One region of the Brevibacillus sp. HB2.2 genome, then DNA from elsewhere that is predicted to be linked to it. Evidence: riboswitches for the same ligand, from Rfam matches in the RefSeq annotation. Region 1 holds a riboswitch; each other region holds the start of a gene.
What was found. A riboswitch is a leader RNA that binds a small molecule or an ion and turns the genes downstream of it on or off. The one in region 1 is predicted to bind S-adenosylmethionine.
Positions count from the first base shown of each region.

Region 1 (7,271 bases):
CTGCAAGGCTTTGAACGATACAACGACAAATGGATTGCGTATAGTCTTGGCAATTTCATTTTCACACGATCAAACGAACCCAAGACTTGGGAAACAATGGTCCTGCAAGCAAACTGCTCCAAAAGTGGTGATTGTGAGCTGACGATGCTTCCCTATCATGCAGAATTGGGACAGGCTGTACCCATGAATGAAAGCAACGGAGCTGCCCTATTAAAGCGCATTGAATCCATTTCTGAGCATGTCGACATACAAAGTGACGGGCGTGTGCAGCCACGTGTAAAGGCAGTGGAGACTGCTCCCTGATAAAAGAAGCCGTTTACGCAGATTCAAGAATAGGGAAGCAGCGCACTTCTAAGCCAAAATCATTTTTCAATAAGGACTCATGCTGTTCACTGATTCCCGTCACAATCAACCCTGCGCGCAAGACGCCCCCCAAATCGAATTGAACTTTTAGTTTATGCACGTTCACTCCTGCCTGCTGAAGGAAATGCAAGACACGATCTGGCGTCGCAGTATGACATGAGCCCTCCAGATAACATAGGACGTGTTCTGCCGAATCCACCGTGCCTCCAGCTTTGTCAGCCGTTTTTTCTTTCCAGGTAGGATGCGGTGTGAATGGCTGTGTCAATAAATAGGCCAAATCCTCCACGACTGCACTTGCTGTTGGGAGCTCTCCTGCCCCTCTTCCTGTAAACAACAAGTCTCCCACGATGTTGCCGGATAGCTGGACAGCATTAAACGCATCGTGGATTTGCGCCAACGGATGGCTCAGCGGAAGCATGGTTGGTTCAACAGATAGGCGAATGCCTTTTTCGGCTTGATAAGCCTGCGCGATCAGCTTAATCCGGTACCCTAAGTCGCTTGCAATCCGAATGTGACCTGCAGACAAATCTGCAATTCCTTTGCGAACAACATCCGCTAAAGGCAGCGATTCCCCATAAACAAGCTGTGCCAGGATATACAATTTGTACATAGCATCAAAGCCTTCTACATCCGAACGAGGGTCTGCTTCCGCATAGCCCAGCTCCTGTGCTTGCTTGAGCACCTCCTGGTAGGAGAGCTGCTCTGCTTCCATTTTCGTCAAAATGAAGTTCGTTGTTCCGTTGAGAATACCGCGAACGCCTTGGATATCGTTCGTACGCAGGAACTGCCGGAGCACACTCAAGATCGGGATACCCCCAGCCACACTCGCTTCATAGGCAAGATGCACTTGATGCTGATTTGCCAAATCGACTAGCTCTGTTCCTTTTTTCGCCAGGAGTTCTTTGTTGGCGGTTACCACATGGCAGCCCTTTTCGATCAAAGCACGTACGTAGTCATAGGTAGGTTCTACACCGCCCATGACCTCCACCACAATATCCACATCGCTTCTCAATACATCCTCAAAATCTGTCGTCAGTAAAGCCGGGTCGACATGAACCGCCCGCTCTTTTTCCGAGTCACGCACCAATGCCTTGACGATCTCAATTCGTTTTCCCAGACGAGAAGCCAGCTTCTCCTGTTGTGAACGGATCGTTTTGATTACGCCCCCACCCACTGTCCCCAATCCCAATAATCCCACACGTACTACTTCTGCACTCATCCTGACCACCCCATACTCCGAATTTTAGATAAAAAGAAAAGCCATCTTCGATAAGAAGAAGGCTTGATAGCAGCTAATGCTCCCCCTCCTTATCTCCCAGGACACGTATATGTCCTGCAGGAATTGGCACCTTGTCACAAAATATACGTGACGGTTGCCGGGCTTCATCGGGCCAGTCCCTCCACCTCTCTGGATAAAGAAAATATGAAATTAAAAAAACCTTCTTCGCTAAGAAGAAGGTTGATCTACTAATAGAGTAACCCGCTTCTTATCTTTCGAGACGAAACGTCTCGCAGGAATTGGCACCTTGTTGCAATATGCAACGGTTGCCGGGCTTCATCGGGCCAGACCCTCCACCTCTCTGGATAAGAACCATTTATGCTGTTGAGCTTTATTCTAAGAAATTCCAAGGCAAGCGTCAACAAAATTCTTTCTTTTCTGATTGCAAGCTGATTTGGCAAGGATTTCATTTGTGGGTGAACAGGCTTTCTACCTCTTCCATACTGCAGCAAGCACAATGAAACACGCCCTCCTGGCATTCCTCAAGCTGCTCTTTTTCCACAACATATCCGCACCATTGGCAAATAAAAAGTTGCATCATTGCTCGCCCTCCTTTTCTATTATTCTGCCCAAAATAAAAAGAGCATTTTCCGCTCGACCGTAATGATCGTTAGAAAATGCCAGAAAAGGAGGGGCATACATGTCCACTCGCTGTTTTTCGCAAGCCATCTCTAACACCTCCCTATCTCCCGTAGGTCTATCAGTGTTGTCGAAACAGGCAGGTCTCCTGACTATGGGTTCATCGCCTAGCGTCGCCTTCCCCGTCTATTTTGATAGACCAGTGGCTTGTTGGACGCTGACTCCCCTCTTACAGTGGCGGGACCGTGTCGGATTTGCACCGAGCTTCCCTATTATCCTTGTGGCGAGTTGGTTACGCCCTAAGGAACCTGTTTCCACCTATGAAATTGTCTATTTTCACTGCTACCTTCAGATTTTACCTTACCCCAAATACCGCTCTTTCAAAATGCGAGTGTGATGAGCTTCATGTCCAGCAATCACATAGGCCAATGTCCTTGCAGATAGCTTGTTTCCGTTGGCAAGTCCTGTACGCAACCACGCTTCTGGAGAGATCCCTCGCACCAAAGCGATGGTGGAAGCACGGACAGCCTTATACTCTTCCAGTAAATCAGACAGGTCTCTTAGCTGAAAACACCCGTGTTCAACAAAAGCATTCTCATCAAATCCGACGAGGGGTGTCTGATCTCCTCTTGCGATTCTCAGCAAGCGGTAGCTCATGATGCGTTCTGCATCGATGAGATGACCCAACACCTCTTTAACCGTCCATTTGCCTGGCGCATACCGATAATCAATTTGCTCGGGGGCAAGGGACGAAAATAACGCGACGATCCTCTCTCCTTGCTGCGTGAGGATCGTTTGGAACTCCCCCTCCGGTACAAGACCCATGTAATAGTCAAAATAAGCAGCGTATTCATCGCGCTCTGGTCGTCTGAGCATATGTTTCCCACTCCTCGTCATTCAGTTTCAATAGACAAGTTACTATGTAAACCTTCAAACAATAGGACCCTTGCCGGGGCTGCATCTGTGCCAACCAGCTTGAGTGGTGCAGCTACCAGAAAATACTCGCCTGGCGGGACCTCTGCTAGCCGCAAGCCTTCCACGACAATGACTCCCGCCGCAAACAATTTTTTATGTGTGGGGTGACCTTCCTGGCTGCGTTCGATTCCAAGTGCATCGGTACCAATGCCACGAACCCCCAACTCACTTACATATTCCGCCCCTTCTTCAGACAGAAAGATAAATTCAAAGGAGAACGCCTCTTCAAAAGAGTTTTTCGTTTTAAACAGGACAAAATCTCCTCGCTCAAGATCGAAGCTCTCCAAGTCAGCGCGAGTGATCCTGTCCTCGACCGCTGTGAGATCAAGAACTTTACACTTGCCCACTAGCTTCTCCAAGGAAATACTCTCAAATGTATCACCAGCATTGACCATGTGCAGGGGAGCATCCACATGGGTACCCGTGTGGAGGTCCATGTCGATTCTCGATTCTGTTACATAACCGTTGGTAGCGGTACGTATTTTCGGCTGCTTTTCAGGCTTGTTTTTATACACCGTCATTCCTTCGTACACGGTGGCGGTCACATCATACATTTTCATCCCAAACGCCCTCCCTTTTGCCTACTGTTTTTTTCGATCCGCTGGAAAAACAATCCCCATCTGCCTTCTCGCTTCATCCATGACCTGCATGGCCATTTTGGAAACTTCATGCGAATTCGTTGCAGATTGTCTGGCCCCGATCTTCGCCAAGTGTAGGAATTCTCTTATTTCATAATGCATGGTCTTCGGGGTCTGCGGCCTTGCTACTTGCTCGGTTCGACCGTCCCTGTAACGAATGTCCACTTCTTTGAGATGGTTGATTCGATCGATCACCATCGTTGCGTCCTCCCCTTGAATTTCTGCTGGCTGATAGGAGGTCGTAATTTTCGAGAAGCTAATGATGGCATCCATCTCTCGATACTTCAACAACATACTGCCTTCTCCGTCCACTCCAGAATCAAGCACGATTCCTTCTGCTTTGATCACGTCTGGTTTGCCAAAAAGGATGAGTAACGGATAAAGACAATAAATACCAATGTCCATCAAGGCTCCGTTTGAAAAAGCAGGATCAAAAGCACGTAAAACCTTCCCTTCGCGGTAGGCGTCATAGCGCGAAGAATATTGGCAATTGCTAGCAATATAACGTCGTACTTTTCCCAGCTTGTGCAGGTTGTCTTGTATCGCAAAAAAATTCGGCAACAGTGTAGATTTGACAGCTTCCATGAGCAGCACGTCATTTCTTTTCGCTGCCTCGATCATTTCTTCTACCTCAATCGCATTAGAAGCCAGGGGTTTTTCACACAATACGTGCAGCCCCGCTTCCATGCACTGGATCGCTTGTTCCGCGTGGCAGGAGTTGGGGCTTGCAATATAGACCGCGTCGATATTTTTGCTTGTAACCATTTCTTCTAGGCTGCTATAGGCGAATGGAGCATGGTACTTGTCCGCGATTTCTTTGGCGCGTTCGATGGTACGTGAATAAACAGCCTGAAGAGAAAATCCTTCTACTTCTTGACCAGCCTGGATAAATTCCTCGGTGATCCAGTTCGTTCCGATTACGCCAAATCGCATCTCATCCGCTCCCTTTTCTTTTTCTATCTCGTTGCAGTGACTGGCAGTCGTTCTTCGACCTTATCCAGCCACCACACGAATCCGTCTGCTGCAAGCAATTGCTCTGCGGCCTTTGGTCCGAATGAGCCTGCTTCGTACGTAAAGAGCGGCACCAAATTTTCAGCGAAGGCTTCCAAAATCGGTGTCACCCACTCCCACGACAGCCGGACCTCATCCCAATGCGCAAAGTAAGTGGAATCCCCTCGGAGTGCATCGAACAAGAGCAGCTCGTACGCTTCTGGCACGTCTTTTGTCCCTGAACTGAAATCTACCGTCACCGGCTCAATCTTACCGCTATTTGTCGGATTCTTACTATTTACCTGCAAAGCAATACCTTCATTTGGATTCACACTGATGATCAACAAATTAGGCGATGGCGTTTCATTTTGCTCTTGATATAGCTTTTCGTGCGGATTTTTGAACTCAATGACGATCCTGGTTGATTTCTCTTGCAGTCTTTTTCCCGTGCGAATATAAAAAGGTACCCCTTCCCAAAACGGGTCATCAATCCAGACACGCGTGGCAATATACGTTTCTGTCATGGAAACGGGATCGACACCAGGCTCGTCCCTGTAGCGAGCTACAGGCGTTCCTTGAATATGTCCTGCGCTATACTGACCGCGAATCACGTGGGTCCCGACTTCTTCTTTCTTCATCGGGCGCACGGCTGCCATCACCTTGCGTTTTTCTTCGCGGATATGAGCAGATGTGATTCGCTTCGGAAGCTGCATGGCGATAATCATCAGCATTTGCAGCATGTGATTTTGGAGCATGTCCCGCAGTGCTCCGGCTGGCTCGTAATATCCAGCCCGGTCCTCGACACCGACCGTTTCATTCGCCGTAATTTGTACGTTGGCGATGTATTGATTGTTCCAGAGAGCCTGGAAAACCGGGTTCGCGAATTCGAGAGCTTCGAGGTTTTGCACCATCGGTTTCCCCAAGTAATGGTCAATGCGATATATTTCTTCTTCTGAAAATGCTTTTCCCAGCTTTTCATTCAATTCTTTCGCGGATTGCAAATCATGCCCAAACGGTTTTTCAATGATCAGACGCTTCCAGCCTGTCGTTGAACCCAGTCCGCTTTCTTTGACATTGGTTGCAATTCCATCGAAAAATTGCGGGGCCACTGACAAGTAAAACATCCGGTTTTGCGGAATCTGCAGCTCTTGCTCTCTTTGTAGGACCAGATCATGTAACGTTACATAAGCACGCGGTTCCATGACATCTACTTCCGCATAGCGACAAACAGACAAGAAAACATCTAGCTCGCGGGAATCAATCTGGGCGCGACGGGAAAATTCATGGACAGACTGGCGAACAGATTCCTGAAATTCGTCATCAGACCAGGCCCTTCTCCCCACACCAATAATCGAAAAGGCAGCAGGCAACTTTTGATCTACAAATAAGGTAAAGAGCGCAGGGAAAATTTTGCGTTTGGCTAAATCTCCTGTCGCACCAAAAAGGACAAAGGTCATCGCTTCCATCTATTTTTTCATTCCCTTCATACATACGCCGTGATGATGGTTTTTGTGGTTACCCTGTTATTATTCGAGAAAATCACTGCTTTATCAATATGTAGCGTTACGAACGACGCAAGATTGCACGTACCGGACTTCCATCTGCTTCTACTAAAGGAAGCGGCAGTGCGATCAATTCATAATCACCCGGTTCTACATGATCGAGGAGAAGCCCCTCCAAAATATGAATATCATGCTGGTGAAGCCCATGATGAGCAGCCAGTTCCTTACTGTCCAACGGATCGACAGATGGGACATCTACTCCGATCAGCCGAATGCCCTTTTTGGCAAAGAACGCTGGCAAGTCCGCTCGCAGATGACAGATTGTTGACGGAAACTGATTGGGGTCGCTCCATGATAATGTTTTGAGCAGCAAGCGTTCCACACCCTCCAGATCAACCTGGGCAAAATCTTCCGGACCAATGCTGGAGTGTCCAGTAAGCTCTACCACTCTTGCCTCTCCGATGTACAAGTCTAGAGGTAATTCAGCTATTTTTCGGCCATCATCATCGAAGTGAAATGGAGCATCCACATGAGTACCTGTGTGAATACTCATGGTTATTTTGCCGACATTGACTGAGCCACTCTCCGCTTTGGGCCAGTTTACGACATAGTGAAAGGGAGTGTCCCCCGGCCAGGTCGGCATACCTGCCATGAACGGACGGGATATATCTATTATTTTCATCGTATAACCTCCACCTTCCAGCAACTATTCAAGCCTATACTCAGCGTACAAAAAAGACTGTATTGAGTCAATATTCTAACATTTGTACCAAAAAAAGACTGCAGCTTGATAGCGTGCCGACAGTCTTTTCGTTGATTTCAGATTCTACTGTGAAGAGACAGGTAATCCCACACTTCATCATAAATTCCGTTATCATCCACTTGTTTCAAATGTTCTTTCAAAGTCCTCAACCACTCAATGGTTGTTGGATACGTAGCTGCAAT
Region 1 is NZ_JABSUV010000009.1:18,519-25,789, reverse strand. It holds gene HP401_RS08290 (CapA family protein) at 1-303, shown strand, start outside; gene HP401_RS08285 (homoserine dehydrogenase) at 317-1,582, opposite strand; SAM riboswitch class I at 1,669-1,782, opposite strand; SAM riboswitch class I at 1,848-1,954, opposite strand; gene HP401_RS30145 (hypothetical protein) at 2,049-2,183, opposite strand; cobalamin riboswitch at 2,343-2,548, opposite strand; gene HP401_RS08280 (DinB family protein) at 2,582-3,097, opposite strand; gene HP401_RS08275 (cyclase family protein) at 3,115-3,756, opposite strand; gene HP401_RS08270 (Gfo/Idh/MocA family protein) at 3,778-4,767, opposite strand; gene zwf (glucose-6-phosphate dehydrogenase) at 4,791-6,290, opposite strand; gene kynB (arylformamidase) at 6,388-7,008, opposite strand; gene HP401_RS08255 (ATP-binding protein) at 7,146-7,271, opposite strand, start outside.

Region 2 (7,271 bases), on a different contig from region 1:
TGGGTGTGTCCAAGCCTGAGGTTATCATTCGTATGATCGATGGACAAAAAATGGAACCGGCTGAGCTGTTGATCATTGATGTACCTGAGGAATACACAGGGCCGGTTATGGAGACATTGGGTCAACGTAAAGCCGAGATGGTTAACATGATCAACAACGGCTTCGGACAAGTTCGCCTGGAATTCATTATTCCATCCCGCGGTTTGATTGGATATCGTACAGAGTTCTTGACGATTACACGCGGTTACGGTATTCTCAACCACTCCTTTGACAGCTATCGTCCACTTGTACCAGGAGCGGTAGGAGGACGTCACGCAGGGGTACTTATTTCCCACGAGACAGGAACAGCTACCACGTACGGCTTGATGTCCGTAGAAGATCGCGGAACGATGTTCATTCACCCAGGTACAGAAGTATACGAAGGCATGATCGTGGGCGAGCACAACCGTGACAACGATCTTGTTGTAAACGTATGTAAAGAAAAGCATGCGACCAACGTACGTTCTGCGACCAAGGATGAGACTGTCAAAATGAAGGCTCCTCGCATGTTGTCTTTGGAAGAGGCACTGGAATATCTGAACGACGATGAGCTGTGCGAAGTAACACCTCAATCCGTTCGTCTGCGCAAAAAATATCTGAACAAATCAGATCGTGAGCGCTATGAGAAGCAAAGACGCTATGAAGCACAACCGCAAGCGTAAGATTGATTAGAAAAGAACGCCACTTGATCCTGTTTGGGGATGAAGTGGCGTTTTTATTTGGGCTTGTCCTTACAACAGATTCTCGATATTTGAGCTGAGTTCTTCGGGTTGAGTACGAGCACTGATGCGTTTCACGACACGACCGTCTTTATCCACGAGGAATTTGGCGAAGTTCCATTCGATATCTGGATTTTCTTCGCTTGGAGCATGTTCCTTCAAGTACTGATACAACGGGTGGGTACCAGGACCATTGACATCGATCTTCGCAAAAAGCGGGAACGTCACGCCGTAATTGCGATCGCAGAACGTTGCGATTTCTTCTTCTGTTCCAGGCTCTTGCCCAGCGAACTGGTTGCAAGGAAAGCCGAGAACGACGAGACCCTTATCTTGATAACGCTCATACAGCTCCTGTAGCCCTTTGTATTGAGGGGTAAGTCCGCATTGGCTGGCGACGTTCACGATTAGCAGTACGTGGCCTTTGAAGGCGGCCAAAGTCTTTTCTTCACCGGAAATCGTTTTGACGGCAATATCATACAAGCTCATCTTATTCCCACCTTTTTCTACTGACATATCCCCATCATAGCATGTACGGCGAAAATCATGCCAGCCACATGGAAGGTCCTACCGTTTTTTGACACAGAATCCACCACCTGATAAAGTAAGAAAGATAGCGTTTTCCTAAGAAAAAAGGAGTGACTATTCGTTTCATTCCGCCTATGAGGTGGCATGTGAAGCGGTAGGGGTTTCACCGCTTGAAGACAGGAGAGATAAGTGATGGACTGGATACAAATCGCATCAACCTATGTGCCAACGAATCCAGATCAGCTCACAGCATTTGACAGCTTTCGCATGTGGGCTGATAAATATCGCGCTTGGATTTTGTTTGCGGAATTAATTATTGTCTATTATCTTGGCTTTGCTACCCGTATCCGTATGCCTATTTTGAAAAATGTGCTCTTGTACATCCTTTTATTTGTTGGAGCTCTCATTTTCGCTATTTTGGATGTGCAGCTTCCTGTGAAAAGTGCAATGCTGGTGGCGATCGCGATTCTCGTGATTGTAAAGGTACGTATCAAACCGGATCAAACTGGGCGAAAGTGAGGAGAATCGCGTGAAGCGTGAAGATGCACTTTTTAATTGGCTCCAAATTCAATTGGTTGCCGATGCGCGACCAGAGGACCGCTCTGCTTTGGATACAGCTGCTTTTTTCTTGCAATTGCTACATGAGGATCATCAAATGAGCGATATCGGCTACCGTCAGGAAGGTAGCTGGTATGTGCTATCGGGGAACGCTGATTCACAGTCCGTTGAAGTGCGATACCCTGCTGAATCAGTCGAAGCTTTATTGGTCGCGATTGAAAGTGAGCCCAAGTACAACTGCAAATAACGGGACAAAGACTCCTCTCCACTTGCCGAAATGATTCGGAAGTTGGGGGGAGTTTTTTTGTTTCAAGCGCTTTTCATAGGTAATAAGACGCGGTTTCCTGGATGCTGCAACTTTTGAAAATGATTTCCCGTCAATAGGAAAGACCCAAGCAAGCAGGGGGATTTTGGCAGACTAGAAGGGGGAACTACCATTGAAGAAGTACATGACCAAGCCCGTATTAGCAGTTGTGACAGCGGCAGGTATTCTTGGCTGTTTAACGCCAATTTTTGCCAATGCAAGCTCGATTGCTAGTCCAAGTGCCACAAAGGTAGTCATGAATGACGAGGGGAAGCAAGTCACGCGCTACAATTTAAAAGAACTGGCCCAAAATGATCCAACCACGTTGAACATGCTCTTGAAAAATCAAGCGGATCACTTGTACATCATTGTAGATGAAATCAACTTGAATACGAAGCTCCAAACGTATATGGAAGAAAACAAAGCGGAGTGGGAGCGTATCTACAACGAGTACTACAGCGACATCTGGCTGGAAGTGCGCCTGACAGAGAATGCTGAAGAAATCGTGAGCGTAAATGCCAAGACTGAAAATAACAAGGTGTACATAAAGGGGATTGTGACTTCGGATGTCACCAAGGTGGTAGTGAAAAAGCCGAATTCCGACATCATTGAAGTCGTTCCGACCAACGAGCATTCTTTTACGGTCAGCTTTGAAGCTCCGGATGCATCCTATGAGCCGTATGTAACCGTAAGTGCCTATGCAGGCAGCAAGCTGGTCGATAGCGAACAGGTAAAGATCGTTCCAAAAGCAGAAGAAGATCAGGAAATGATCATCCATACCATGTCTGTATTGGATGCGAAGAAAAAGGAATTAAAAGTAAAAGGAATTGTCAAGCAGGGGGCAGACAAAGTAACTGTCACCTATAATGGCGTGAAAAAAGACGCAAGCGTGAAGAAGCTGTGGGATGGCGTAGGCAGCTTTACAGTTACAGTAAAGGATGTACAAGCCGCAAAAGATCAAAAAGCCTTGATCGAGGTTTACGAGGATGGCAAGAAGGTTGATTCCGAATCCGTTCAGGTAGAAATCGTTAACGCTCCTGACAAGGATCAAGCGACCGCATATGTCATCAAGGCGACTGCTGTAAACAATCCTGCCGCTAAGTCCATCCAAGTGAAGGGGACAGTAAGCGGCTGGAACAAAAAGGACGATGCTGAGCTGGTTGTGATCGCTCCTGACGGGAAGAAAAAAGAGATCAAACCGAATGACAAAGGCGAGTTCTCTTTGACGTTGTCTTACAAGAATCATTCCTTTAGTGCTAAATCGATTCAATTCGCATTGTATGAAGACGATAAGCTGATTAAGAAAGCTGACGTTGCACTCAGCACAAAGGTCATTGTCGAGCCTGTGAAGCCAACAGACGGCGATGAAGACGATGATGATGACAAAAAGAAAAAAGAAAAAGGGAAGCAGAAAGATAAGCATCCCAACGGCAATGCGTATGGCTATTGGAAAAAGCACGGTAAGGAATGGAATGAAGATCACGATGATGACGATCATGACGAGGACAGAGACTAGTCTCTATCATTAAGGCCGTTGCTTGTAAGTCTCGACGTACTCCACCAATTGTCTGATGTAATCCCCCAAAATGGGGATCGAAAGAAATTGCGTCAAGAGGGAGCCGAGGAAAGCCAAAACGATAGCAGTACCAATCGTCAATCCCAGACCCCGGGCAAGACCTGCGAGGAAATTGATCCAGAGCAGCTTGCGCGGGGCTGTGTAATTTTGGATCACATCTGCTAGTCGGATATCTTCTAAGAACATCGCAATTTTGTGCATCCGCTCATTTACCTTCCGAACTTCCTGAAGCTCTTCAAGTACTTGGTCAATTTGCTGCATGAGGCGATCTGTAGGCGACAAGCTGTCCATCCCCTTCCATCATTCGGTATCGTTACCTACCAGTCTAGGGAAAAAGACAACCAGAATCAAGGTGGAGAGGAAACGTTTGCCTATCAGCTATGCGAAGGGTAAAATGAACGTACTAAACGTTTGATAGGAGGCTTTGAAATGGCTGAAACTGTTTCCCAAACTCTTTCCGAAGATTTATTCAAGCTCTTGCAAAAGGAGCGTTTTGTTACCTTGGGCACAGTAGACCATGAGTCAGGAGCACCATCGCTCAGTTCCTTGTCCTGGACGTATGCTGTCAGCGCCGATACGATTCGTTTTGCCGTGGATAATCGCTCACGTATTTTGGCTAATATTGCGAAGGAACCGCAGGTTGTCCTGCATTTGATCGGTGCGGGCTCGTCTTTCGCCATTAATGGTCGTGCTGTCGTTAAAACAGACCGCCTAGAAGGTGTTCCGCTCAAGCTGGCCATGGTAGAGATCAAAATTGAGGCTGTTCGTGATATTATGTTTTACGGTTCCCGTATTTCCGCAGAACCACAATATGAAAAGACGTATGACAAAAACGCAGCAGCGAAGCTGGACAATCAAGTGATGACCGCCCTGAAGGATGCAAATTAACGGGTGGAAATAAATTGTTGACAAGAATCCTGCCGATCCATTAGTATTAGGGTCAATCGAATTGAATAGCAATCTTCTTATCCAGAGCGGCGGAGGGACTGGCCCGATGATGCCCGGCAACCAATCACCTGTATTTTAACAGGGAGATAATGGTGCTAATTCCTGCAGAGTTATCAAACTCTGAAAGATGAGAAGGATTTGCTTACGGTGACGTAAACAAAGCCTTCTTTCAGAGGAAAGAGGGCTTTTTTGATGCCCTCGTACACTATTGGAGGGAGAGAAACAGACATGAAATTGGAAACAAAGTTGATTCAGGCGGGAGTAGGCAAAGACGAAAAAACAGGGGCGGTGAGCTTTCCTGTTTACTATGCAACGGCTTATCGTCATCCTGCCTTGGGCCAGAGCACTGGCTATGACTATACGCGCACAGCTAATCCTACTCGCACCATTTTGGAGGAGACCATCGCTATAGCGGAATCAGGAGATGCAGGATTCGCCTGCGCCTCGGGAATGGCCGCTGTTCATACCGTCATGGGCTTGTTTTCCCAAGGAGATCATCTGATTGTTTCGCTCGATCTGTACGGGGGAACCTATCGATTGTTCGAGCAAGTGCTCTCTCGTTACGGTCTGACGTTTACGTACGTGGATTTGCGTGACATTGGAGCACTGAAAAATGCGATTCGCCCAGATACAAAGGCCATTTTCGTCGAGACACCAACCAATCCGCTCATGCAGATTACCGATATTCGAGCAGTAGCACAATTGGCGAAGCAGCACAGTCTCCTGACGATTGTAGACAACACTTTCTTAACCCCGTATTGTCAACGCCCACTAGAGCTTGGTGCAGATATCGTCTTACATAGTGCGACCAAGTATTTGGCAGGACACAATGATGTGTTGGCTGGACTCATCGTAACAAAAGGAGAAGAGTTGTCGGAAAAAATCCGGTTTTTGCACAATTCAATCGGTGCTGTACTCGGACCTCAAGATTGCTGGCTTCTCATTCGCGGGATGAAAACATTGGCATTGCGGATGGAGCGCCATCAATCCAATGCCTTGATTGTAGCGGAAAAGCTGCGTGAGCATCCGGCAGTAGCGGAGGTATTTTATCCGGGTCTGTCCGAGCATCCGGGACATGAGATCCAGGTGAATCAAGCGACAGGGCATAGTGGGATGGTATCGTTCCGCGTACGCGATGTGGAGCAGGTGGGGGTATTCCTGCAAAATCTGCAAATCGTGTCCTTTGCCGAAAGCCTGGGGGGTGTCGAGTCATTGTGTACGTATCCGGCGACGCAGACTCACGCGGATATCCCGCAAGAAGTCAGAGAGCATGTCGGTGTTTGTGATCGATTGTTGCGGCTGTCGGTTGGCATCGAGCATCCAGATGATGTCGTAGCCGATTTGTTTCAGGCCTTGAATGCTAGTTTGGTCGTAGGGGGGAGTGTACGATGAATTTTGCCACCAAGCTCCTCCACGGTTCCACTTGCATTGACCCGTTCACAGGTGCGTCGTCGGTTCCGATTTATCAAGCTTCTACGTTTCATCAGGCTGATATCGATCAGCCATGTGCATTCGATTATGCCAGATCAGGCAATCCGACCAGGCAGGCTTTGGAAGAAGGCATTGCGACTCTAGAAGGAGGCGCACGCGGTTTCGCGTTCTCATCTGGCATGGCTGCCATTTCCAGCGTTTTCATGCTGTTTTCTGCCGGAGATCATGTTGTAGTGGCGGAAGATGTATACGGTGGCACGTTTCGGTTTTTGACCAAGGTATTGTCGAGAATGGGCATCTCTGTAACGTTCGTGGATGCGACAGAGACAGAAGCCGTTCGTGCGGCCATTACACCGGCAACAAAAGGGGTTTACCTGGAGACCCCCTCCAATCCCACCTTAAAGGTGACAGATATTGCAGCGGTTTCTCGTATCGCGAAAGAGCACGGCTTGCTCGTCATCGTCGATAATACGTTCCTTACCCCGTATTACCAGCGACCATTGGAACTTGGCGCAGATGTGGTCATTCATAGTGCAACAAAGTTTATCGGAGGGCATAGCGACGTCGTGGCTGGTCTGGCCGTGACCAGGGAGGCTGCATTAGGGGAGCAGCTCTACTTTATCCAGAATGGCATGGGAGCGATTTTGGGTGTGCAGGACTGCTGGCTCGTGATGCGTGGGCTCAAAACATTGAAAGCCCGACTGGATGTGAGTACGAAGACAGCCGCGGACTTGGCTGAGTGGTTGTCTACGCATCCACAGGTAAGCCGAGTTTACTATACGGGACTAGCGGATCACCCCGGTCACCTGATTCAAACACAACAAGCGACTGGTCATGGGGCTGTTCTTTCCTTTGATGTAGGGAGCCGTGAGCGAGCAAAAGCGCTGTTTGATCGCGTGAAATTGCCGATTGTGGCAGTCAGCCTCGGGGCAGTGGAAACGATTCTCTCGTATCCAGCTACGATGTCACATGCAGCGATGCCCGCTGAAGAAAGAGCTGCAAGGGGAATCACAGACGGTTTGATCAGATTGTCAGCTGGTCTAGAGGATTTCGATGACTTGGTGGCAGATTTGAAGCAAGCACTGGATCATTTGCCATCTGAAGCACCAGTCCATAAAGAAAAAGAGGTATTCTCCCGGGCTTAAATCCGGGGGATACCTCTTTTTGTTTA
Region 2 is NZ_JABSUV010000015.1:35,962-43,232, forward strand. It holds gene typA (translational GTPase TypA) at 1-701, shown strand, start outside; gene HP401_RS12985 (glutathione peroxidase) at 771-1,244, opposite strand; gene HP401_RS12990 (YlaH-like family protein) at 1,476-1,802, shown strand; gene HP401_RS12995 (hypothetical protein) at 1,813-2,088, shown strand; gene HP401_RS13000 (hypothetical protein) at 2,279-3,661, shown strand; gene HP401_RS13005 (DUF5665 domain-containing protein) at 3,671-4,012, opposite strand; gene HP401_RS13010 (pyridoxamine 5'-phosphate oxidase family protein) at 4,151-4,609, shown strand; SAM riboswitch class I at 4,684-4,803, shown strand; gene HP401_RS13015 (aminotransferase class I/II-fold pyridoxal phosphate-dependent enzyme) at 4,898-6,061, shown strand; gene HP401_RS13020 (trans-sulfuration enzyme family protein) at 6,058-7,245, shown strand; gene HP401_RS13025 (YhcN/YlaJ family sporulation lipoprotein) at 7,269-7,271, opposite strand, start outside.
Region 2: it holds a riboswitch for S-adenosylmethionine, as region 1 does, so the genes downstream of both, HP401_RS13015 (aminotransferase class I/II-fold pyridoxal phosphate-dependent enzyme) here and HP401_RS08285 (homoserine dehydrogenase) in region 1, are expected to answer to the same signal.

Region 3 (7,271 bases), on a different contig from region 1:
TCATGAGACCTTTCATGAATCCGCCGCTTTTGCTTGCGGTAGCAGCAGGAGTTGTTGTCGTACCTTTATTGGTTGTTGCGTTTACATTTGAATCGGCTTTGTTGGGTGTTTGTGTATTGGTAGGTGTCGTATTAGAGTTAAAAGATTTTTTCCCGGACTTATAGCCTTTCGCGTCGGCGTGATCAATGAATCCTCCGGCCGGAGCGAGTACGAGCATTACGGCAACCAACATCATGATGAGTTTTTTCATGTTATTTGAGTAGCACCTCTCATTTGAATGACTTGTACATATAAGTCTACATGAATATCGAACGAAATTCCAATGCACTTTCAGTGACGATCGGTTTAAATACCTACAAAAAAGCCCCTGACAAGCGATCTCGTCAGGGGTTCTTCGATTTACGCGCTCTTTTTCAGTTTTCGGGCTGCCCAGTTACCCAACGATTGAATGAGCTGGACCAAGACGACGAGGATAATGACGGTAATGATCATGACTTCGATGTCCCATTGCTGGTAGCCGTAGCGCAAGGCGAGATCGCCCAGTCCGCCGGCACCAACTGCGCCTGCCATTGCAGTAGCACCGATCAAACCGATGGTCGCGATCGTCAGGCAGAGGACGATGCCAGGCCGTGCTTCACGCAGCATGATGCGAAAAATAATCTGCGTCCGGGATGCACCCATCGCTTGGTACGCTTCGATCACGCCGCGATCTACGTCATGCAGGGCCGTCTCCATCAGGCGTGAGATGTAAGGCGCCGTATAGACGATGAGCGGCACAATGGCTCCTTCAATCCCAATCGATGTGCCCACGATCAACTCTGTAAAAGGAATGATTGCAACCATCAGGATAATAAAAGGCAACGAACGCACAATGTTGATGATCGTATTCAAGGTGTGATAAATGATTTTGTTCGGAAAAAGGTGGTTCGCCTGTGTGATGACCAACAAAATCCCGAGCGGAATCCCGATCAGTGTCGCAATGAACAAGGAAAACCCAACCATGATGACGGTCTCTTGCAGGGATTGCCCGAATACCGGAATCATTTCAATCAAACGCTCCATTAGCTCCGCACCTCCTCTGGTGACACAATATCTACGCGGTAGACGGATTCGCGCAAGAAGCGAATGCCATCTTGAATGGGCTGGTCTTCACCAGAAATGTGCAAAAGCAAAATGCCGAGCGCCGTTCCCTTAATGGTCGTAATTGAGCCGTATAACAGATTGGTGCTAATCGGAAAGCGTGCGGACAAGGTGCCTAGAACAGGATCGAGAGCGGCATCTCCGCGAAAAGCAACGCGAACAATTTTGGAAACGGGTCCGGATTCTTTTATCTTGGACAAAATCTCCTGTGGTACCTGATCATCAAAAACCGTTTTGATAAAATTACGGGTCGTTTGCTCTTGCGGATTGCTGAACACATCCAGAACAGAGCCTTGCTCGATGACGACGCCGTTTTCCATGATGGCTACTTGGTCGCAGATTTTCTTAATGACCTGCATTTCATGGGTAATCAGCACGATGGTCAGGTTGAACTTTCGATTGATGTCGAGCAATAGCTCCAGAATGGATTCGGTTGTTTGCGGGTCGAGAGCGGAAGTCGCTTCGTCACAGAGCAGAATTTCCGGATCGGTCGCAAGTGCACGAGCGATGCCCACCCGTTGCTTTTGTCCACCGGATAGCTGAGAAGGATAAGCGTTTGCTTTATCAGACAAGCCAACCAAGCCGAGAAGGTCTTCTACCTTGCGCTTTATGACATCTTTGGGGACGCGATTCATCCGCAAGATTTCCGCCACATTGTCAAAGACATTATAGGAAGAGAGCAGGTTGAAGTGTTGAAAAATAATCCCGATCTTTTTGCGAGCTTGCCGCAGTTCTTTTTCCTTGAGGGTCAGCATGTTCTGGCCATTGACGATCACAGAACCGCTGGTCGGCTTCTCCAATAGGTTGATGGTACGGAGCAGGGTACTTTTCCCCGCTCCGCTAAAGCCGATCACCCCGTAGATTTGCCCTTTTTCCACCTGCAGGGATACGCCCTTCAATGCTTCTACCTGCTTGTTTCCTACTTGATACGACTTATGAATATCGGTTAGCTGTATCATAACGAGTTCTCCTTGTTGTTCTTGATGTTCCTGGCTTCGATCTTACCAGGACGGCAGTACAGCTCCTTCAAAGCGTTCGTCGATGAATTTTTTCACTTCTTCCGAGCGGTAGATGTCCACCAGCTTTTTGACGGCTGGGTTGTCTTTGTTGGTTTCGTTGACTGCCAAGATGTTTACGTATGGAGAGTCAGCCGTCTCAGCGAAGATCGCGTCTTTTTTCGGGGAGTAGCCAGCTTCCATCGCGAAGTTCGTGTTAATCGAAGCAACCTCTACGTTGCTCAGCGAGCGTGCCAGGAAAGCAGCCTCGAGCTCTTTGAATTGCAAATTTTTCGGATTTTCCACGATGTCCAGTGGTGTTGCAGTGTCACCCACGCCATCCTTGAGCTTAATCAAGCCAGCTGCCTGATAGAGCAGCAAGGCGCGTGCTCGGTTGGTCGGGTCATTTTGAATGCCGACAACGCCGCCTGCCGGGATGTCCTCGACTTTTTTATGCTTGGTGGAGTACAGGCCCATCGGGTACGTCACGGTTTTTCCGACCTCGACGATCTTTGTTTTGTGATCTTGATTGAACTTCGCCAAGAACGGGATGGTTTGGAAGCTGTTTACATCGAGATTTCCTTTGTCGAGAGCTTGGTTTGGCTGTACGTAATCGTTGAAAACGATGACTTCGACGTCGAGCCCTTTGCCTTTGGCGACTTCTTTTACTTTGTTGAGAATCTCTTCGTGTGGGCCGCCAGTGACCCCCACTTTGAGTGAGGTTTGTTCAGCAACAGTGCCGCCGTTAGCAGGCGCAGCTTCTTGGTTGCCCCCGCAAGCCGTTACGAGCGATGCAGCGAGCAGTAGTGTAGTGAGCAGTAGACCAGTTTTTTTCATGAAAATACCCCTTTTCTCTGGATGTAAGATGGAAAAGAAAAAAGCCTCTTCCGACAGAAGAGGCGAAAACTGCAAGTATGTAACCACACTGCAACAATACCTCTCTTATCTGTCGGAATAATTCCGCTGGATTTGGCACCGTATCGTTTGCGATAGGTTGCCGAGGTGTCATAGGGCCAGTCCCTCAACCTCTCTTCATAAGAGAATGTGCTATGAAATTATCATTCCAAACATTGTTGTTAATTCTTATTTGGATAGTTGGATTATAACGACTGATTTTTTCGGTGTCAACAGTTTTTGCAAACGAATGACTTGGTGGAAAAATGTGAAATTGATCTAAATACGAATATTCTATTGAAGAATGAAAAAATCATATGTATAATGAGAACGAATGAACCCGATGCCAGCTATCGCAGGTGATGACATGACTCTCGTGGACTCCAATGAAACTAGAAAAAAGCTGTCTGCCATCTATAATGAGATAGCAAAAGAGTTGTTCGGATTTGGAACGACTTTGCTCCGAGTCACGATTGAAAATCAGATGATTACGTTCCAAGCTAAGCATCGCCGCTCTCCGCGCTCACAAGCGTTGGAAGGAGAAGCACCGGCCCTCAAGCTCGAAGTCGATTTTCGCATGTCCCTTCTTTATAAGAAGAGACTGAGAGAACGACTGGAAGAAGAGATGGGATTGCCGTTGGAAGCCGTGCTCAGGGACTATGATGCGCCTACGCAGTGGGCGATCACGAATGTTATTTTAGCTGAATCAGAACTGAATACCTGACGCAATCGTTCGGATTTTCTCTTTTGATCTATCTTAAGGGGAGACCGTAGACTTTGCGTAAAAACGGGTGTCACTTCTCTTTGTTTACGAAGGAAAGTGCTCTTGTTTAGAATGATACGTTCTAATCAAGGGTACTTTTCTTTTTATTGTATCACCATATTTTGTCATCAAATGAACCCAACTGGAGGAGAATTACAATGAAGAAATTACTTGCTGGAATCCTGTCTTTTTCTATGATGTCACTGGCACTCGCTGGCTGTGGCAGCAATGATCAACCAAAAGTGGGGGGAGCTGGCGGCGAAGCAAAGGGCGAGCCACAAAAGCTGGTCATCTCCACATGGGGCTTCTCCGAAGACTTTTTCCGCAAAGAAGTATATGAGCCGTTTGAAAAAGAACATAACGTGAAAATCGTGCTGGAAATCGGGAACAACGCAGAGCGTCTGAACAAGGTCCGCCAAGGAAGCTCCGATGTAGACTTGATCTACCTCTCTGACTACTATGCACAGCAAGGGATTGAGAGTGGCGCATTTGAAAAAATCGACCGCAGCCGCATCCCGAACCTGGATCAAATCTACGACATCGCCAAAGCACCACTGGGCGAGGAGTACGGTCCAGCTTACACGATTGGCCAATTCGGGATTGCCTACAATCCAAAGCTCGTAAAAACCGAGATCAAGGATTGGAAAGATCTGTGGAACCCAGAGCTGACAGGCAAGCTGACACTGCCAAGCATTACGTCCACAACTGGCCCGATGGTTCTCGACAGTGCGTCTGCGGTCGCGGGCAGCAAGGAATTTAACGAGGATCAAGCCTTCGCAAAAATGAAAGAAGTCAACAAAAATGTCGTGAAGTTCTACGATAAGACCTCCGAATACGTGAACATGTTTGGACAAGAAGAAATCGGCGTAGGACCGATCATGGAAATGTACTTCAAAGACATCAAAGCCGCTGTTCCAGAAGCTGTTTTCGTACAACCTGCAAGTGGCGGATATGCGGTTATGAATACGGTTAACATCGTAAAAGGCTCGAAGAACAAAGCACTCGCAGAAGACTTCATCAACTATCAACTGAGCAAAGAGGTTCAGGAGAAAACAGCAAAAGCGAAAATCGATTCCCCTGTAAACAAGACCGTTCAACTGACAGAAGAAGAAGCAAAAGGTGTAACGTACGGGGAAGAAACCGTAAGCAAGCTGAAAAAGCTGGACATGAAATTCGTAAACGAGCACTCCAAAGCATGGATTGACCGTTGGAATCGTGAAATCACGCAATAACGTACGATAGAAAAACAATGGGCGAGGGTATAGACAATTCGGATATACCCTCGTTTTTCAACGTATAGGAATTTGTATGAACGTGAGGAGGACCACTTGTGAAAAAGATCATTCTTGACGTCGATACGGGCATTGACGATGCGCTTGGCATTATTCTCGCTGTGAAAAGCGGGCAATTCGATTTAGTTGGCATTACTACGGTGAATGGCAACGTGTCGCTGCGAAAAGCCACGGAAAACACGTGCAAAATTCTTGATTTCCTGCAAGTCGGCGAGCAAATCCCTGTCATCTGTGGAGCGTCTAAACCGTTATTGCGGCCGTTGTTTTTCGAGCATGCCGTACATGGTGAGGATGGTTTGGGCGGTGCCCTTGCCGGAGTTCCGATTTACAAGGAACCGACTGCTGGCTTTGCCCCTGATTTCATTGTGGAAAACGTACTCGCTCATTCTGGAGAAATTACGCTCGTCATGACGGGGCCGCTGACCAATTTGGCTTTGGCGGTGAAAAAATGTCCGGAGCTTGTTCAACACGTCAAGGAAGTTATTTTCATGGGTGGAGTGGTCCGCGAGCATGGCAATGTGACGCCAGTTGCGGAATATAACATGTACGTCGATCCAGAGGCAGCGAAGGTCGTATTTCATGCCGGATTCCCGCAATTGACGTTGGTTGGTCTGGATGTAACGCGAAGAGTGCTACTGAATGAGGAGCATATTCGCGGGCTAGGAGATACCCCGATGGGCGAGTACGTGAGACAGAGTACGTCTGATTACCTTCATCGCTATTTTCAGCGAAATGGCATCTATGCGTGCGCCATGCATGATCCGTTGGCTGTCGCGGTCGCACTCGATCCGAAGCTGGTGAAGACGCAGAAACTGTATGTAGATATCGAAACGAGAAGTGAGCTGTGTGATGGGCAAACGGTTTGCGACTTTCAAAACCGCCTGAAAAAAGAACCGAACATAAACGTCTGTCTGGACGTAGATGCAGATGCGTTCTTTGCGCGTTTTCTCGGCGCATTGAAAGCCTGACGATACCGTGAACAGGAGTTAATCAGATGAGAAAAACGGGTCTTTATTTATTGCTGTTGCCGGGTGTGCTGTTTTTGACGCTGTTCATGGTCATTCCGATCGTGATGACGATTGCGTCCACCTTTTATCAAGAGGGTAGCTTTACGATCCAAGGCTATCTCCAATTTCTTACCGATGCGTACTTCCTGAAAATTATGCTGACAACGTTGCAGGTCAGTCTGGTCACAACGATTGCGTGTGTTCTGATCGGTTTTCCTGCCGCGTACTACATTTCCAAGCTCGGCCCACGCAAAAAAGGCATCCTGCTGGCATTGGCGATTTTTCCTTTGCTGACCAGCTCTGTCGTGCGGTCGTTCTCTTGGATGATTATTCTCGGAAAAAAGGGCTTATTGAACAGCTCGCTGCTTGCAATCGGGCTCATCGATAAGCCGTTGGAAATATTGTATACGCCGACTGCGATGATGATTGGTTTGATTCATCTGTTCCTGCCGCTGATCATTATTACGCTGGTAGGGGTGATGGAAAACATCGACCCAGACTTGCTGAAGGCGGCGGAAAGCTTGGGTGCTTCCAAGTTGACTGCCTTCTGGAAAGTCATTGTGCCGCTTAGTGTACCGGGACTCATCATCGGTAGCATTCTCGTGTTTGTCGGAAGCTTGACCGCCTACACCACGCCTGCCCTGCTAGGTGGAAAACAGCGGGTCATCTCCACGTTCCTGTATCAAAATGCGATTACGCTGAATGACTGGCATTTGGCATCCGTCATTGCCACGATCATGATTGTCATTACATTTGTCGTCATCTACTTCATGAACAAGCTGGCGACGAAATTAAATCCGAAGGGGTAGAAGCTATGCAGGAGAAAAATCGCGGGTTGGCCCTGTTTACCTCTCTCGTCTTTCTGTTTTTGCTAGGGCCGCTCATTATCATTTCCTTTACGTCGTTTGAGCCGGGTAGCGTCTTGAAGTTTCCTCCGGAGGGTTTTTCCTTGCGGTGGTACGAAAACATATTCCATGTAGAAATGTTCATGACGACGTTCAAGACGTCGATGTTCGTTTCCTTGCTAGGCAATCTCTTGGCGCTCTTGTTGGGGATTCCGGCAGCCTATGCGCTCAGTCGCTTTGATTTTCGCGGCAAAGGCATCTTGAATGGCGTTTTCATCTCACCTGTCCTGATTCCGGGTATCGTGATGGGCTTTGCCATGCTGAAATACGTCATT
Region 3 is NZ_JABSUV010000003.1:94,589-101,859, reverse strand. It holds gene HP401_RS03055 (hypothetical protein) at 1-250, opposite strand, end outside; gene HP401_RS03050 (methionine ABC transporter permease) at 400-1,062, opposite strand; gene HP401_RS03045 (methionine ABC transporter ATP-binding protein) at 1,062-2,099, opposite strand; gene HP401_RS03040 (MetQ/NlpA family ABC transporter substrate-binding protein) at 2,142-2,972, opposite strand; SAM riboswitch class I at 3,075-3,176, opposite strand; gene HP401_RS03035 (hypothetical protein) at 3,397-3,753, shown strand; gene HP401_RS03030 (ABC transporter substrate-binding protein) at 3,951-5,024, shown strand; gene HP401_RS03025 (nucleoside hydrolase) at 5,123-6,052, shown strand; gene HP401_RS03020 (ABC transporter permease) at 6,079-6,900, shown strand; gene HP401_RS03015 (ABC transporter permease) at 6,906-7,271, shown strand, end outside.
Region 3: it holds a riboswitch for S-adenosylmethionine, as region 1 does, so the genes downstream of both, HP401_RS03040 (MetQ/NlpA family ABC transporter substrate-binding protein) here and HP401_RS08285 (homoserine dehydrogenase) in region 1, are expected to answer to the same signal.

Region 4 (7,271 bases), on a different contig from region 1:
ATCACCGAGCTTCGCGCGAATCACTGCATAGTAGCGAGAGCTGTACCTTTGATACACGTAGACTAACAGTACGAGCACTGGCACTGTCAAAAAGCAGAAGAGGGCGAGCTCAGGCTGCAAGAGGTAGAGTGCGATCAAGATTCCAATCAAATAAAGACCGTTCTGTACAAATGTGGCGAGCACACTTACATACAGCTCACGGATGGCTTCTGTATCATTGCTCACACGGGAGACAAGCGCACCTACTGGCGTTTTGTCAAAAAAGGCAACCGGGAGCTTTTGCAAATGGATAAACAGCTTCATCCGCATTTGCTGAATGATGCGCTGTGCGATTTTTTGTAGCCACAAAATCTGGACGTAATTGAATCCAGCTGAGAGCAAAATCAGTGCCCCATAACCTACGGACAGCCAGACAATAGGCAGAACATCCCCTTGGTACATCCCCTTGACTTCCTCTGCGGTTAGCCGAATCCCTGTGGAGGACATCTTTTGACCTGATGGATCCTTCGTTGTTACCTCGAAGAGTTCCCTGCCGTTTTCTGGCGCAATCGGGGTGAATTTCTTCTCCGTATTTGGATTCACCTTGCCAGAAACCAAGTAATAAGTCGTGCCTTCTGTCAGCACAGTTACTTCTTTTTGATTGCTCCTGTCCAAAGCAAGTCCTGTCTTTGCAGCGACATCTTCACGAATATAGTTCGTACCGTTTACTGAGGCGACTTGCCCCGCTGCTTGTGGTGGCACTTCGTCCAGCTGATACCAAGGCTTTTGGATCGCCAGGATGTGATTATCAATCATGACCTTGGCTAAAAAAGGCCCCGCTAGCTCTGCACTCGTTCCCAGCAAGAGCAGGAACAATGCGCCTAGTATTTGCTTTTGAAATGGCCTGGCGTACTCGGTCAAACGCCCCCATACATTTTGTTTGCTCATGAAACGTTTTCCCCCTCTCTCAACCAGCCACATCCTGCTCCATTTGCTGACGACGGTACTGCTCTGCATACCAGCCGTTGCGCTGCATCAGCTCGTCATGTGTCCCCCGCTCGACGATCTGCCCCTCATCTAGCACGAGAATCAGTTGAGCGTGCTGTACGGCAGAGAGACGATGAGCAGTAATAATGGTCGTTTTATCCGCGCGCTCCTGTCGCAGATGACGAAGGATACTCTCCTCCGTCCGCGCATCCACTGCCGATAGTGAATCGTCGAGAATCAGAATCCCCGCATCCATCAAAAGAGCGCGTGCGATGGAAATGCGCTGTTTTTGCCCCCCAGAGAGGGTGACCCCCTTCTCCCCAACCATGGTTTGCAAGCCCTCTCTGAATTGGGCCAAATCTCTCTTCATCTCCGCAAGCTCCAGCGCATGCATCACTTCCTCGGTCGTCGCTTGTGGTTTCCCGAATGCAACATTTTCGGCAATCGTCCGTGAGAACAGCAAATGCTCCTGGGGCACATAGCCGATTTTTTCCCGCAGCGTATCGAACGCGAGTCCTTCAATTGGGATGCCCCCGATAAACAGGACTTGTTCCTTCATCTGATATTGATGCAACAAGGCACGGCACAACGTCGACTTGCCGCTTCCCGTCCTCCCGACAATCCCAAGCGTCTCTCCTTCACCCAAACGAAACGAGATGTCGGTGAGTGCTGGCTTGTCAGTGCCCGGATACGTAAAGGAAAAATGGCGTGCTTCTACGGTATTGGCGATTTGGCTCGTGACTGGATTCGCTGCCTCCGTCACATCTGGCTGCTCCACCATTAGCTCTGTAAAACGTTTGTGGGAGGCACCACCACGTTGCAACACATTAACCAGCCAACCAAAAGCGAACATCGGCCAAATTAAAAGTCCCAGGTACAAATTGAACGCAACCAAATCCCCTAAGGAGATAGCGCTAGTGAACACCAAATACGTGCCATAGCCCAGCCCGATCAAAAAGCTGAAGCCAATAATAATCGCGATCGTCGGCTCGAACAAGGCGTCGATCCGCGAAACGCTCACATTTCGCTCCAACGTTTTTTCACTCACCCGGCGATATGCCTCGATATCGGCCTTTTCCTGAACAAATGCTCTCAATACCCGAACGCCCGATACGGATTGTTGAACATGATCATTCATCTCTCCGAAGGCTTCCTGTGCCAAGTAAAAGCGATCATGCAGCAACTTTCCATAGTACGCCGTTGACCAAGCCAAAAACGGCATCGGGATCAGCGCAGCCAGCGTCAGCTTCCAATCAATCGCGGTCACCATGACGCCTAGCGTTAACACGGTCATGAACAACGCATCGACAAGCGTAAGCACCCCTGTACTCGCCGTTTGTTCAATGGCGGGAATGTCGTTGGTAGCCACGGCCATCAGATCACCACTGCGCTTGCGATGAAAAAACGACGGGGTCATTCTGGTCAAATGGGCAAACAGTCGCTCACGTAGCGTTCTTTCCAGAATCAAGGCTCCCCCATTTAACAAGTACCGCCAAAGAAACCGCAACCCATACAAGCTCACACCCAATACGAGCAAGATGACCACTGTTTGCGTCAAGTCAGCGTCCGTCAGGGAACTGTTGCGAATCGAATCGACCGTATCCCCGATTAATTTCGGCGGCCATAGCATGAGAACATCGATGACAAACAGCACAGAGATTCCAATGACGTATCGCTTCCAATAGGCACGAAAAAACCAAGATAATTGCCGAAGTGTCTGCATGTAAATCACCTCTATTTATTTAGACCTAACAGCACGACTAAAAAAGGGCTTGCGAATCACGCGCAGCCCTCTTGATCTGTCTTCACCATCGTAATTTACAGAATTTTCATTGTCAATCAATGCATACAGTTCAATCTAAGATTTTTTATCGGTTTTCCAGTCAAGCCATTCCTCTTTTAGCAGGCTGTAAGTGGCATGATCCACGTAATGATCGTAAAGGAATTCATTCCGGCGAAGTATCCCTTCCAGTTGAAACCCTAATCGTTCCGGGATCGATCTGCTCTTGTAGTTTTCCGTAGCAGCCTGAATCGTTACTTTTTCCAAATCCCATGATCCAAAGATTAACACGTCCAAGTAGGTCGCCACTGCTTCTGTCATCAGGCCCTTTCCCTGAAATTGCGCACCCAGCCAATAGCCAATGGACGTCTTTTTGTTGATCCAATCCACTGTATGTACGCCGACTGTACCAGCCAGACGTCCTTGGTACCAAATACCGTAGTGGATGCCGCGATTATCGTTGTACTGATGAATCGTCGCTTGGATGAATTGGCGAGAATCCTCTACCTTCTTCGTATAATTCAGCCACGGCAGCCATTCCATAAGATTCTCCCGGTTCGAATCCGTAAGCAAAAATAACTGCTCAGCATCGGCTAATTCTAATTGCTTCAAGTACGTATCTTCATTGATTGCTATCTGTTGGATCGTTTGCATACGAATCTCCCCTTTTCTTGGATATTTTACTAGAAAACGCCAAAATGAGCAAAAAGCGCCCGCCAGCAACAATAGGCGAACGCATATAAAAATGTCTTTTATTTTTTGCTATTGCCGATCTCTTCCGGCTTGAAAATGCCTGTCTCGGTAACGATCGCTGTAATGTACTTCGCAGGCGTTACATCGAACGCAGGATTGTACACCTTGATATCGTCTGGAGCTACCTGTTTGCCCAAGCCATGGGTAATTTCCTCGGCTGGACGCTCTTCAATCGGAATATCTGCGCCTGTCGGTGTGTCCAAATCGACGGAGGACAAAGGAGCTGCCACGTAAAAAGGAATGCCGTGAGCTTTTGCCAATACCGCTACCCCATAGGTACCGATTTTGTTGGCGACATCGCCGTTCGCTGCTACGCGGTCTGTCCCCACGATGACAGCCTCTACTTTTCCTTGGGACATGACCATCGCCGCCATGTTGTCGCAGATCAGCGTCACATCAATTCCTGCTTGCTGCAATTCGAATGCAGTAAGACGAGCGCCTTGAAGAACAGGACGGGTTTCATCCGCGTACACCTTCAGGTTCCAACCGCGTTCCTTTGCCAAATAAAAGGGAGCAGTAGCCGTGCCGTACGCTGCTGTAGCCAATGCCCCTGGGTTACAGTGCGTGAGAATTCCCATACCATCATGCAACAGAGTGAGCAGATGCTCCCCGATGGTTCGGCATACTTCAGCGTCTTCCTTTTGAATCGCCAATGCTTCATCGAGTACTGCCGCCTTCAACTCGGCAATCGACGCACCGCTTGCTTTTTCAACACGAGCCTTGATGCGATCCAACGCCCAGAACAGATTCACCGCTGTCGGACGGGAAGAGCCCAGGTAGTCTGCCTGCTGGTTCAATTCCTGCCAAAACTCGTCGTAGTTACTCGCTTCACTTCCACGAATGCCCAGGTAGAGCCCGTAAGCTGCCGCCATGCCAATGGCTGGTGCGCCACGTACTTCCAAGCGTCGGATGGAACCCCATACTTGCTCGGAGGTGGTCAAGTTCAAATAAATCGTTTCTACTGGCAGACGCGTCTGGTCAAGCAAGACCAATGCGTCATTCTCCCACTTTACAGGTGCCAATTGAGTGCTGGTTGTCATACTGCTGTAGCCTCCTGGTAGTAGCGTTCAGTTATTGTGCGTACGATGTCCGTGATATCTGTCGATTCCTCGATGCCGCCGCGACCGAGAATCAGCGCTTCTCCAATCGAGAGAGCCAGACGCTCTGCTTCTGCGCGAGTCTGGTCGTCTTCGATGGCATTCAGGTCCGCTACGCCTGCCAAGCCAATGACACGACGCAAGATTTTGCATCCGGCATAGCCTGCTGTATCCTGAATCAGGCGCTTCACGTAGCTTTGCCACAGTCCTTCGACATGGGCGCTGCGCTCTTTGGCGTGCTTGTGCCAGAGTTGAACGAATTGTGAAACGAATTCATTCCAGACATCCTCGACTGTTTCCAGTAAGTATTCGCGGTATGCTTCCCGTTCTCCTTGATCTTTTTGCAGACCGTGCTGTCCTGCGTAGTTGAGCAGCAGATTGGCAATAATCGCTCCAATGTCAAAGCCGATTGGGCCGTAGTAAGCGAACTCTGGATCGATTGCCTTTAGGCTGTTTTCCGTGATGAAAATACTTCCAGTATGCAAGTCACCATGCAGCAGCGCCTCCGATCGCGTAAGGAAATCGTATTTCAGCTTGGCGATTTCCAGCTTCAGCGGCCTGTTGTTCCAGATCGCCTCGACTTCGCGGCGGATCAACGGGTTGAAGTCGTTGGTAGGCGCATTTTCATACGGATCGGTAAAGACGAGATCTTCTGTTATTTTGCATAATTCTGGATTTATGAATGTTCCGACTAGCGTTTTTTTATCGTATGGATGTGCGCCCAGATCGGATGTGAAGAATAACGTTTGCGCGAGAAAACGGCCAATCTGCTTCGCAAATAGCGGATACCGCTTTCCTTCGATCAACCCTTTGCGCATGATGATATGGTCCCCAACGTTTTCCATGACGGTCAACGCAAGTTCCCCATCGAAATGATACACCTGTGGCACCAGGTCTGGAACGTATTTGTGCTGAATCCGGAGTGCCTCGCTCTCGATGCGAGCCCGATCAATCGTAAGCGGCCAAGATTCCCCCACAACGCGGGCAAAAGGCAGTGCTTGCTTGACAATGACGCTCTTACCGGTTGCTGGCTCTTGAATGTCAAAAACCAGATTGAGGTTGCCATCCCCGATTTCTCGGCTGGTCAGCTCTGCTCCTTCGCTAAAAAGACCCGGTATTCCTTTTACGTACTCCACTGCTTCCTGTTCAGTCAATGCGCGATATGCCATGATTCCAAAACTCCCCTCTACTTATTTTTCCTCTATCTCTACTTGTTTTGTTTGTGTCATGAGAGCAAAAAAGACCTCTTTTCCCGAAGAAAAGAGGTCGCTGTCGTCACGTGTAAGAACCGTGTTGATGTCCCCCTTATCTTCCAGACCACTTTTGTTTCTGCAGGAATTAGCACCGTGCATGTCGCCTGTTAATCAGTCGCTTTCTCGCGTCTAAATGGCGTCATGTCGGTTGCCGGGTATCATCGGGCCAGTCCCTCCACCTTCTCTGGATAAGGTATCCAAAACGTATTCGGTTTTTGATTTAGTTTGAATCATACAACCAACGCTTCCACGATGTCAACACCCTTTTGTGCAAAAATTCGCACCTTGCTATCAGTAGCTGTATTGTGTTCCGGATGCCGCAGGTCGCTCCCAATTCCACCAGTCTACCTTGCCTAAAAACGCTGCTGTTATCGACTTTTCTGCCTTGAGCTTCAGCAGTTCTTTCGTAGGTCCGGTGAGGACGGCTCCGTAAATGCGAACCCCGTATTTCTGTATGTGACTGTATCGCTCTGCAATCTGTATATCTCTGCCAGGGAGTAAGGATTTTCCGATATCACGAGCCAGTTCCTCTTGCTCTGACAAATAACTCATCTCCTCCAGATAGTTTGCGATTACTCTGTCCCCAGCCCCTTTTTTATATACACCACCGTAATCCATTTCTCGCTGGGCAAATCCCCACACTTCCCCGGAACCAAAAAGCACATCTCCGCTTTCAGCTTGCTTGAGCTCTACCCCTGTATCTATTGCAAGCCAGACTGTATCTTGACCTGAAGAGGTAACATGGCGGGTAACCAGCTTATAATACTCCTCGTACGTCAGAAAGTGGTCAAAGGATATCGCAAGCTGCGAAACCGTTCCTTCGGGCAGCTTCTCCATTGTCGTCCAGGCAGCTGAGGTGAGAGACATGGTATCCTCCGTTTCCTCCTCTGCCGGATAACGGAAAAACAACTTTTGCTCCCTGACCCCGTTCGTCCATTGCGGCTTGGCATTCACATTCCACAGCACATTCGTACTCTCAAAACGACCCGCATTTTTTTCCTCTCCCCCAACCCGCTCGCTTAGTTCCATGCTGATGTTTCCGTACAGCAATCCGACCTGTGAACCACTCCCCCCCACTCTCACACCTGGCTGAGTAAAATTGACCATCGACTTTGCAACGCGGAACAGATCTTCATGCATCAGCGATCCCACCCAGCCATTCAGAATCAGCAACACAACTCCGGCCAGAAAGGGAAGCCCTATGGTGAATCCTGCGTTGGACAACCGATTTTTCCATTTCCCCCGGCGAACAATGGCACGCTGTTTTTCAGCTGACAGTGTTTCAGACTGTTTGGTTTTCGCGTTGTCCTCTTCTGTTTCTTCCCCCAACAAAAGCCTTTCCAACCGCTGTGCGTACTCTTCGTCAGCGGCTATTTCTTCCTCGAATTGTTTCGAATCCTCTGCCGTCATTTCTCCACGCAA
Region 4 is NZ_JABSUV010000010.1:127,095-134,365, forward strand. It holds gene HP401_RS09710 (ABC transporter ATP-binding protein) at 1-927, opposite strand, end outside; gene HP401_RS09715 (ABC transporter ATP-binding protein) at 947-2,689, opposite strand; gene HP401_RS09720 (GNAT family N-acetyltransferase) at 2,825-3,400, opposite strand; gene mtnA (S-methyl-5-thioribose-1-phosphate isomerase) at 3,499-4,539, opposite strand; gene mtnK (S-methyl-5-thioribose kinase) at 4,536-5,765, opposite strand; SAM riboswitch class I at 5,899-6,044, opposite strand; gene HP401_RS09735 (anti-sigma factor) at 6,141-7,271, opposite strand, start outside.
Region 4: it holds a riboswitch for S-adenosylmethionine, as region 1 does, so the genes downstream of both, mtnK (S-methyl-5-thioribose kinase) here and HP401_RS08285 (homoserine dehydrogenase) in region 1, are expected to answer to the same signal.